DNA from 3 places in the Streptomyces sp. NPDC048290 genome. Region 3 is predicted to be linked to each of the others. Evidence: riboswitches for the same ligand, from Rfam matches in the RefSeq annotation. Region 3 holds a riboswitch; each other region holds the start of a gene.
What was found. Region 3 has a riboswitch for cyclic di-AMP ahead of AB0D49_RS33585 (M23 family metallopeptidase). Riboswitches for the same ligand answer to the same signal wherever they lie in the genome.
Positions count from the first base shown of each region.

Region 1: linked by a shared signal. The riboswitch ahead of AB0D49_RS09255 (transglycosylase SLT domain-containing protein) and the one ahead of AB0D49_RS33585 (M23 family metallopeptidase) in region 3 are both predicted to bind cyclic di-AMP.
Region 2: linked by a shared signal. The riboswitch ahead of AB0D49_RS03070 (NlpC/P60 family protein) and the one ahead of AB0D49_RS33585 (M23 family metallopeptidase) in region 3 are both predicted to bind cyclic di-AMP.

Region 1 is NZ_JBEZLM010000004.1:424,441-427,707, reverse strand. It holds gene AB0D49_RS09260 (CocE/NonD family hydrolase) at 1-1,159, shown strand, start outside; cyclic di-AMP (ydaO/yuaA leader) riboswitch at 1,429-1,635, shown strand; gene AB0D49_RS09255 (transglycosylase SLT domain-containing protein) at 1,650-2,132, shown strand; gene AB0D49_RS09250 (HAD family hydrolase) at 2,327-3,169, opposite strand.
Region 2 is NZ_JBEZLM010000002.1:175,309-178,575, forward strand. It holds gene AB0D49_RS03065 (tellurite resistance/C4-dicarboxylate transporter family protein) at 1-77, opposite strand, end outside; gene AB0D49_RS03070 (NlpC/P60 family protein) at 315-1,526, opposite strand; cyclic di-AMP (ydaO/yuaA leader) riboswitch at 1,534-1,706, opposite strand; gene pcrA (DNA helicase PcrA) at 1,978-3,267, shown strand, end outside.
Region 3 is NZ_JBEZLM010000026.1:22,629-25,895, forward strand. It holds gene AB0D49_RS33580 (PrsW family intramembrane metalloprotease) at 1-136, shown strand, start outside; gene AB0D49_RS33585 (M23 family metallopeptidase) at 352-1,395, opposite strand; cyclic di-AMP (ydaO/yuaA leader) riboswitch at 1,407-1,564, opposite strand; gene AB0D49_RS33590 (PP2C family protein-serine/threonine phosphatase) at 1,811-2,959, opposite strand; tRNA gene AB0D49_RS33595 (tRNA-Met) at 3,194-3,267, opposite strand.

The sequences.
Region 1 (3,267 bases), on a different contig from region 3:
CCAGGGCGCCCCCGTCCTCGTCCGCTCCCCGATGCACACGGGGGTGGACGCGGGCGCCTTCCTGCCGCGCGGGGAGGACGCCGACCTGCCGCCGGACCAGCGGGCGGAGGACGGGCGGTCGGTCTGCTTCGACTTCCCGCTCGGCGCGGGGACGGCGGTGCTGGGGCGGCCCCTGGTGCGGCTGCGGCTGCGCTGCGAGGTGCCGCGCGGGCAGGTGATCGCCCGGCTGTGCGACATCGCCCCGGACGGCTCCTCGACGCTGGTGACCCGGGGCGTGCTGAACCTCTCCGCGCGGACGGGGCGGGAGCGGGCGGTGGGGTGGCCGCCGGGCGCGACCGAAGAGGTCTCCTTCGCGCTGGGCACCCTGGGGCATGTCTTCGCACCGGGCCACCGGGTGCGGCTGGCGGTGTCCTCCGCGTACTGGCCCTGGGTGTGGCCGCAGCCCGGCTCCGAGGCCGGGTTCTTCCTGGACCCGGCGGGCAGCTCCCTGGAGCTGCCGGTACGGCGGGCTCCGGCGGGGACGACGTCTGCGGAGGCGCCGGTGGGGGCGGCGGTGGGGGTGCCTGGGGAGGCGCCGGGCGGGGCACATGTGGAGGCGCCGGGCGACGCGCCGGTGGAGCCGCCGGGCGAGGCACATGGGGACGCCCCCGGCGACACACCGGCCCAGGCACCAGGCGACGCACATGTACAGGCCCCCGGCGACACACCGGCCCAGGCACCGGACGACGTACATGTGGGCGCCCCCGACGACACGCCCGAGCAGGCCGAGCCGCTCGGTGTCGTCTCCGCCGTCACGCTGGACGCGCCGCGTCCCGGGCGGCTGGTGGTGCGGGACGTGGCCAGGGGCGAGTGGCGGCTGGAGATCGCGCCCGGCCCCCGGGGCACCTGGGTGCATCCGGACGGTCTGGAGGTCACCGAGGAGGCCCTGGAGTCGTACACGGTCCGGGACGGTGACGCGCTCTCGGCGCGGAGCCGGTCGGACCGGACGATCCGGCTGCACCGGCCGGACGCGGCCTGGGACACCAGGGTCCGGGTCCGGTCGGAGATGAGCTGCACGGCGACGGAGTTTTTGACCGTTAATGAGGTGATTTGCACCCTCGGTCGCGAGGTCGTCTTCCATCGCACCTGGGAGCATCGGACTCCACGCACCGCTAGTTAATAGGCACTTGGGTGCATTGCCCGATTTGCCACTCTTGCGAACGGGCGTGATGTGGCTCACTCGCCGCCGCCCACAACTCCTCCGCAGCCGCACACCGATTCCCCTTCCCCGTTTCACGAGTTGACCCTTTTCAGCTGCAAAGGATCATGTGCGGCAAAGGGGCGAAGGAAGATCAGAAGCGGTGATCTGTGATTCCGCCACTTGTTTCGGACATCCGCTCTCGCATACGTTCCCGGCCAGTCGGGCGGACGCCGAGTCCTGCCACCGCCCGCACCAACTCACTAGATCCACGGCAGGAGCGGGGGACCCAGGTAAGTCGCCGGGCCGGACACCGCAGAACCGCGTAGTACCGCTTGTACCGCTACGCGACTGCGATCGTCCGGAACGGCTCGGGGTGAAGCCGTGCCGCAAGGCCGGCCGGGCACCTCCCCGCCCGAACCCGACAGCTCACCTCGTAGGCGTAGGAGAGGAACCGTTCCCTATGTCCGTCATGTCTGTCATGTCCGCGCACCGCTCCCCGCGCGTCCGCCGCATCACCCGCAAGCTCGCCGTCGCCGGTACCGGCGCCGCCGTGCTCGCCCTGCCGCTCATCGGCGCCACCAGCGCCACCGCCGCCACCCCGACCGCGGTCTCGGCGGCCACCTCCGCCTACCCGAACAACCTCGACGGCTGGATTCGCCAGGCGCTCGACATCATGTCGCAGAACGGCATCCCCGGCAGCTACGACTCCATCCACCGCAATGTGATGCGCGAGTCGTCCGGCAACCCGGCCGCCGTCAACAACTGGGACTCCAACGCCGCCGCGGGCACCCCGTCCAAGGGCCTGCTCCAGGTGATCGACCCGACCTTCGCCGCGTACCACGTCTCCGGGACGATCTACGACCCGTACGACCCGATCGCGAACATCGTCGCCGCGTGCAACTACGCGGCCGACCGGTACGGCTCGATCGACAACGTGTTCGGCGCGTACTGATCCGTCGCACGGCTCACCGCGCGGGTTGGGGCCCGCCCAGGGAGCGCCGTGCGGTCCGGTGCCGGAGCGCCGTGGGGGCGGCGACTGCCGGAGGGCGGGACTCGCATAGGGCCTGCCTATAGGACCCGCTCATAGGACCCGTTTATCGGGCCTGCCTATGGGGCCGACTCATGGGACCTGCCTATGGGGCCTGCTTATCGGACCTGAGGAAAGAGTCGTTCGAGGACGACGGCGATGCCGTCGTCCTCGTTCGACGTGGTGATCTCGTCGGCCACCGCCTTGAGTTCGGGATGGGCGTTGGCCATCGCCACCCCGTGTCCGGCCCAGTCGAACATCGGGATGTCGTTGGGCATGTCCCCGAACGCGATGGTGTGCTCGGCGCGCACACCGAGCCGCCGGGCCGCGAGCGCGAGCCCGGTCGCCTTGGTCACCCCGCACGGCTGGAGTTCGACCGTCCCCGGCCCCGACATGGTGACCGTCGCCAGCGAGCCGACCACCGCGCGGGCCACCGACGCCAACTCGTCGTCGGTCAGCTCGGGATGGCGCAGCAGCACCTTGCTGATCGGCTCGGTCCACAGCTCGGCCCGGCGTCCGACCCGCACCGCGGGCAGCGTGGGGTGCGGCATCAGATAGCCCGGCTCGATCAGCGTGAGCCCGTCGACCCCGTCCTGGTCGACCGCCGCGTACACCTCTCCGACCTCGGCCTCGATCTTGCCGAGCGCGGTCTCCGCCAGTTCCCGGTCCAGGGTGACCGACCACAGCAGCCGGTCCGCGCCCGCGTCGTAGAGCTGCGCGCCCTGGCCGCACACCGCGAGGCCGGTGCTGCCGAGTTGCTCCAGGAGCGGGCGCACCCGGGGGGCCGGGCGACCGGTCACCACGAGATGCCGGGCACCGGCCTCGGCGGTCCGCGCCAGTGCGGCCAGCGAGCGGTCGGAGAAGGTGTCGTCGCCGCGCAGCAGCGTGCCGTCGAGGTCGGTGGCGACAAGGGCGAACGTGCTGCGCACGGTGCGTGCGGCATATGCGGTGGGTGCGGCCATGATCAGAGAATACGGACATCGCGCGGCCCCGACCCGGCCCTAACCGGACGTCGGACGGGTTCCCTCACGTCCCTCCCGCCCCCATCAACTCCCCTGTA
Region 2 (3,267 bases), on a different contig from region 3:
CCGGTCGCCATGACGGCGGACCCGGCTGCCGGTGGACGCTGCGCCCACCAGGCGCGGAGGGATGTGGTGCCGGACATGGGGCGATGGTAAGGAGCGCGCCGCCGGGGAACGTGGGGGCGCGCACGGCGACCGAGGGAAAGTCCGGCGATCGGTACATTCCGCGCGAAGGGTTACCTTTCCGTTGACCCGTTGACCCGTTGACCCGTTGACCTCGAAGGGGCGCGTGCCTCTCCGCACGCGCCCCCGGCGCGCGGACGTCCCTAGGGACGGTTCACTACCGCGCGCCCCCACGCCCGTCCCGGATCTCCGGGACGTCAGGCGGGCCGTACCACGCTGTGGATGGACGACTCGCCGTCGTAGAAGATCGACTCCTCGCGGACGTAGGCGCCCGGCTTGGGGGCGTGGATCATCTTGCCGTTGCCGATGTAGAGGCCGACATGGGTGACGTCGTCGTAGAAGAAGACGAGGTCGCCGGGGCGGGCGGCGGAGACGGTGACCGTGGTGCCCGCCTTGACCTGGTCGTAGGTGACGCGCGGGAGGGTGACGCCCGCGGCCTTCCAGGCGGCCTGGGTGAGGCCGGAGCAGTCGTAGGAGCCGGGTCCGGTGGCGCCCCATACGTACGGCTTGCCGATCTGGGCGCGGGCGAACGCGATGGCCTTCTCGGCCTTGGTGGAGTAGGCCGGGTCCGTGGCCGACGGGTCCGAGCCGGTGCCGGTGCCGGTGGAGCCGGAACCGGAGTCCGCCGAGCCCGCCGAGCCCGCGGAGCCGCTCTGCTCCTCGGTCTGCTGCCGGGCGGCCTCCTCCTGGCGCCGCTCCTCCTCGGCTTGCTGCTGCCGGGCCAGTTCCTCGGCCTTGCGCTCGGCCTCTGCCTGCTTGCGCCGTTCGATCTCGGCGAGCCGGGCCTTCTCCTGCGCGGTCAGATCGGAGAGCAGTTCCCGCGCGTTCGCCAGCTTGCGCTGGACGGTCGCCTTGGCCGTCCTGAGGTCGTCCTGGGTGTCGGTGAGGGTCTCCAGGCTCTTCCCAGCCTCCCGGCGCTTGTCCATGGTGTCGGACTGCTGGGCGAAGTAGTCGTCGACCGCGGTCTTCTGGCGCTCGGTGAGCCGCCCCATCAGCTGGGTCTGGTCGAAGTAGTCCTGTGGCGAGTCGGCCAGCAGCAGGCTCGCGGTGCTGGGGGCGGCGGCCCCGGTGCGGTACTGGGCGGCGGCGTAGGAACCCAGTTCCTCCCGCGCGTCGTTCAGTTTCTGGGCGCGCCGGGCGACGTCGTCCATCAGGGTGTCGACCTGCTTGCGCTGCTTGGTGGTCTTCTCTTTCGCCGCGTTGTATTTCTCCGTCGCCGACTCGGCCTGGCGGTAGAGGTCGTCGACCTTCTTCTCGACCTCCTCCAGGCTCGGCTTGTCGTCCGCGGGAGCGGCGTCGGCCGTCTGGGAGAGCAGGGCGACGGAGGTGAGGGCCGCGGTGGCGAGGGCGGGTGTGCGTATTCCGGCCACGCGCGGGCCCGAGGGGCGGTACTTGCGGTGCGACGCCAAAGGAGGCGACTCCTTCCATGGGCCGCCTACCGGGTTAGCTGTCGGGTTCGGGCGGGTGCTTCGGAAGGGTTGCCCTACGGTCCGCTCCTGCAAGGAAGTCGGGACCGATTCACCCCAGATGTCGGTGGGTCCCCGGCTCCGGCCGCCGCGAGGGCTCGCCGGACTCGGCGGAGGCCGGACGGCCCGGCGAGGTTCGCCGGTGGGGGTCGTTCGGCCTGTCGGGAACGGTAGCCAACTGCTGTGGCGCCTGTGAAGGTTGGTGGGCGATATGCCCGATACATTTTCGTGACCTTTCCGTCCGGCGGTCGTTACGGTGTCCGCCGCACCCCCTCCCACCCCGCCCTGCTCAAGATCCGCCACCCTGTGTGACCACCGGAAAGGGCGGGGCGGGCGCGGGATCTGTCCGGGACGGCCACGGGTTGTCAGTGGGGCGGCCTAGACTCGGAGAGCGATGAGCAGCCTCTTTGACGACAGCTTCCTGGCGGACCTCCGGACCCCTCGCGGGCACGAGGAGGAACCCCCGCCTCCGCCCGAGGACGATCACGTACCGGAGCCGGTTCCGGACGATCTGTTCGGCGGGAAGTTCGACACGCCCCCGAGCCGGGACGCGTTCTACCGGGACGGCGCCCCCCGCCCCGCCCTCGACCCGGCCGCGCTGCTGGACGGGCTCAACGAGAACCAGCGCGCGGCGGTCGTCCACGCGGACACCCCGCTGCTCATCGTGGCCGGCGCGGGCTCCGGCAAGACCCGGGTGCTCACCCACCGCATCGCCTATCTGCTCGCCGAGCGCGGTGTCCACCCCGGCCAGATCCTCGCGATCACCTTCACCAACAAGGCCGCCGGTGAGATGAAGGAGCGCGTGGAGCAGCTCGTCGGCCCCCGCGCGCACGCGATGTGGGTGATGACGTTCCACAGCGCCTGTGTCCGCATCCTGCGCCGCGAGTCCAAGAAGCTCGGCTTCACCTCGTCGTTCTCCATCTACGACGCCGCCGACTCCAAGCGCCTGATGGCCCTGGTCTGCCGCGACCTGGACCTCGACCCCAAGCGCTACCCGCCCAAGTCCTTCAGCGCCAAGATCAGCAACCTCAAGAACGAACTGATCGACGAGGAGGACTTCGCCGCCCAGGCGACCGACGGCTTCGAGAAGACCCTCGCCCAGGCCTACGCGCTCTACCAGTCCCGGCTGCGCGAGGCCAACGCGCTCGACTTCGACGACCTCATCATGACGACGGTCAACCTGCTGCGCGCGTTCCCCGATGTCGCCGAGCACTACCGCCGCCGCTTCCGGCATGTCCTGGTGGACGAGTACCAGGACACCAACCACGCCCAGTACGCCCTGGTCCGCGCACTCGTCGGCACGGGCGCGCACGACGAGGACGTACCGCCCCGCGAGGACGACCTCCGGCCCGCCGAGCTGTGCGTGGTGGGCGACGCCGACCAGTCGATCTACGCCTTCCGGGGCGCCACCATCCGCAACATCCTCCAGTTCGAGGAGGACTACCCGGACGCGACGACGATCCTGCTGGAGCAGAACTACCGCTCCACCCAGACGATCCTGTCCGCCGCCAACGCGGTCATCGAGCGCAATGAGTCCCGCCGCCCCAAGAACCTGTGGACCAACGCGGGCGCGGGCGCGCGCATCACCGGCTATGTCGCCGACACCGAGCACGACGAGGCACAGTTCGTCGCCGACGAGATAGACCGTCTCACGGACGCCGGTGACGCCAAGGCCGGTGATGTG
Region 3 (3,267 bases):
CCCCGCGCTCGCCCACGCCGCCCGGCTGACGCCCCCGCCGTTCCCGGCGACCGACCCGAGACGGCAGCCGTACGGCTCCACCGCCCAGCCCCTGCCTCCGCAGCATCCGGCGCCCTACAACCCGTACCGCACCTGACGGGACATACGCGGGCGGCGGCCCTGACGTCGGGGGGTCGTCGTCAGGACCGCCGGGATCACGGCCGTTCCGCGAATCCGGGAACGGGGGCGCGGAACGGGGAGTGCGGAACGCAGCACGCGGGACGCGGACGTCGAGCGGGTCGGATCCATCAGGGCATTCAGACCGTCACGGCCGTAGACCTCAGGGATCCAGACCGTCAGGCATTCGGACCGTCAGGGGTTCAGGCCCTTGTCGCGGAGCCAGGCCAGCGGGTCGATGCCGCCGCCGGAGCTGGTGTGCACCTCCAGGTGGAGGTGGGCGCCGGTGACATTGCCGGTGGCGCCGACACGGCCGATGACCTCGCCGGTGGTGACCTTCTGGCCGACGCTGACACTGATCGAGGACTGGTGGGCGTACCAGACCTCGGTGCCGTCGTCGAGGGTCAGCACGGTCTTGTAGCCGTACGAACCGTCCCAGCCCGCCGAGGTGATGGTGCCGGAGTGGACGGCCTTGATGAGCGTGCCCGTGGGCGCGGCGAAGTCGGTGCCGGTGTGGTAGCCGGACGACCAGAGCGAACCGGCCTGGCCGAAGGTCGAGGTGAGGGTGTACGACGAGGTCGGCAGCGCGAACTGCTTGGCCAGCTTGGCGAGGCGCTCCTCCTCGGCCTTGCGCGCGGCTTCCTCCTCCGCCTTCTTCTTCTCGGCGGCGGCCTTCTCACGCGCCTCCCGCTCCGCCTTCTCGGCAGCCGCGGTGGCCTTCTTCTCGGCGGCGGCGAGCACCGCCTGGGCAGCCTTGGTGTCGACCTGGTCCTGCTGGCTCTCGGCCTGGGCCATGATGCGGGCGCGCAGCGCCTCACCGGCGTCGGTGGTGCCCTGGCCGGTGTCGGCCGGGGTGACGCCGATCCCGCTGAGCGGGGCGGTCTCGGGCTCGGCGGCGGGCTCTTCCGCGTCCGCGTCGTCCGTGAAGGTGGGGAGGTCGGGCAGGGAGATCGCCACCGGCGGCTTGCCGGTCTGCGCGGTGGCCATGCCGCCCGCGCCGACGGCGGCTATGACACCGACGCCGAGGACCGTGGAGCTGCGGGCCAGGCCGCCGCGGGCGAGTCCGCCGCGCTGCTTGGCGACGCGGTGCCGGCCGCGGACCGGGCGGACGGTCTCCGCGCTGGGGTTCCATTCCTCCCACGGGCCCTCGTCGGTGCGGGGGCCGCCGTAGACGACGGTGTCGTCGCTGCGCTGGGCGGGTATGAACGGGGCCCCTGGAGCAGGCCGGTTGGACGCCACGTAGGCGTACTCCTTTCCTTCCCTCTCGCCTACCGGGTTAGCTGACGGGTTCGGAGCAGGAAGGTCTCCTACGCGCGTAAATCAGCCATGTCTCCATGGCGATGTACGCCCGATTCACCCCAAGGTGGTGGTTCCCCGGTTCCCTCACGGGATTCGGCGCTTGCGCACGGAGCCGCCTCTTGTGACGGCTGGGACGACCGCGCTGCGTTATCGGACAGTAATAGAACCCAAGGGTGATTTCCAAGCGCTTCCTGGAGATCATTCACGCTCTTACGCTGGACGTACGGGCCACGAGGGCGGAAATTCGGGCGAGTCACCCCCGCCTTGGGCCTGTCTCACACCGGTCTCGTGGGGCACTCCACAACCGCCCTCATGTGATGGTGACTCAGTTGTTATGCGGAGGGCGGTCGTCCATTCACTCACCGTGACCGTAGGCCGGGCGCCCGGGTGCCGGGCCGGGCCGCCGTACGGCGAGCAGCGCCATGTCGTCCGTCATCCCGCCCCCGGTGTGGTGCCGTACCTCTTCGGACAGGGCCGCCACCAGGTCCGCCGGGCCCCCGAACAGCCGCCCCGCCAGCCGGTCCTCGGGCTCGAAGAACACCCCGCTCCCGTCCCGCGCCTCGGACAGCCCGTCGGTGAACAGCAGCAGCGTGGCCCCGCCCGGGAACTCCGCCTCCTGCGCCCGGTCCGGCCACGCCCCCAGGTCGCCCATGCCCAGCGGCAGGGCGGGCTCGGGCGCGTCCAGCTCGCGCAGGGTGCCGTCGGCGTACAGCAGCAGCGGCCCCGGGTGCCCCCGGTTGACCATCCGCACCACGGCCCGGCCGTGCGGGATCTCGGCGAGCACGGCGGTGGTGAACCCCTCGTAGGCGTCCAGCCCGTCGCGCCGGGTGCCCTCCCGCGCGAGCGCCCGCTCCAGCCGTGCGGCGACCGCCTCCAGGGTGGCCTCCTGCTCGGCCGCCTCCCGGAACGCCCCGATCACCACCGCGACGGCGGCCACCGCGCTCATGCCCTTGCCCCGTACGTCCCCGACGACGAGCCGGACCCCGTGCGGGGTGTCCTGCACCGCGTACAGGTCGCCGCCGATGAACGCGCCCGCCTGGGCGGCCTCGTAGCGGGCGGCGATGTCGAAGCCGCCGATCCGGTCGTCCGGTTCCGGCAGCACCGCGCGCTGTGCCGCCTCGGCGATCTCCCGCGCGGAGGCGAGCCGGGCGTCACTGCGCCGGACCAGGACATTGATCAGCACGGCGAGCACGGAGACCGTGGCCACCGTGACGGCCTCGGTGATGGTCTCGGCGGCGAGGGGCTTGTCCACCCCGATATGGACGATGAACATGACGACCAGGGCCACGACACCGGTGATCACGGTGTAGCGCAGCCCGAACAGCGGCGCCGCGACCAGGGGCGCCGCGGTGAAGAACGGCACGGCGGTGAAGTGGGCGGGCATCACGGTCTCGTACACCGCGCCGCCGACGATCAGCAGGGCGGGCAGCACACGCACGACCGGTCTGATGTACGAGAAGCCGCCCCGCTCGGGGCCGCCCTGTGGCGAACTGCCCCGGGGCATCGTGCCGCGCGGCCCGGTGTACGGCCCCTCGCCCTCCGCCTCACCAGGCAGCACCTCGCGTCTCCCGCCTTCGTCTCCGTCAGTCCAGCGTTGCCGCAGCACGGCGGACGGGCGAGCCGGGCGGGCCGACCGGATGAATGGACGAGGGGGGAGCGCCAGGGCTGCGGGGGGGCGGGGCGCGGAAAACACTCAGGGCCGGAATCCGTGATCCGGATTCCGGCCCTGAGCCTTGAGTAGCGGGGACAGGATTTGAACCTGCGACCTCTGGGTTATGAGCCCAGCGAGCTACCGAGCTGCTCCACCCCGCG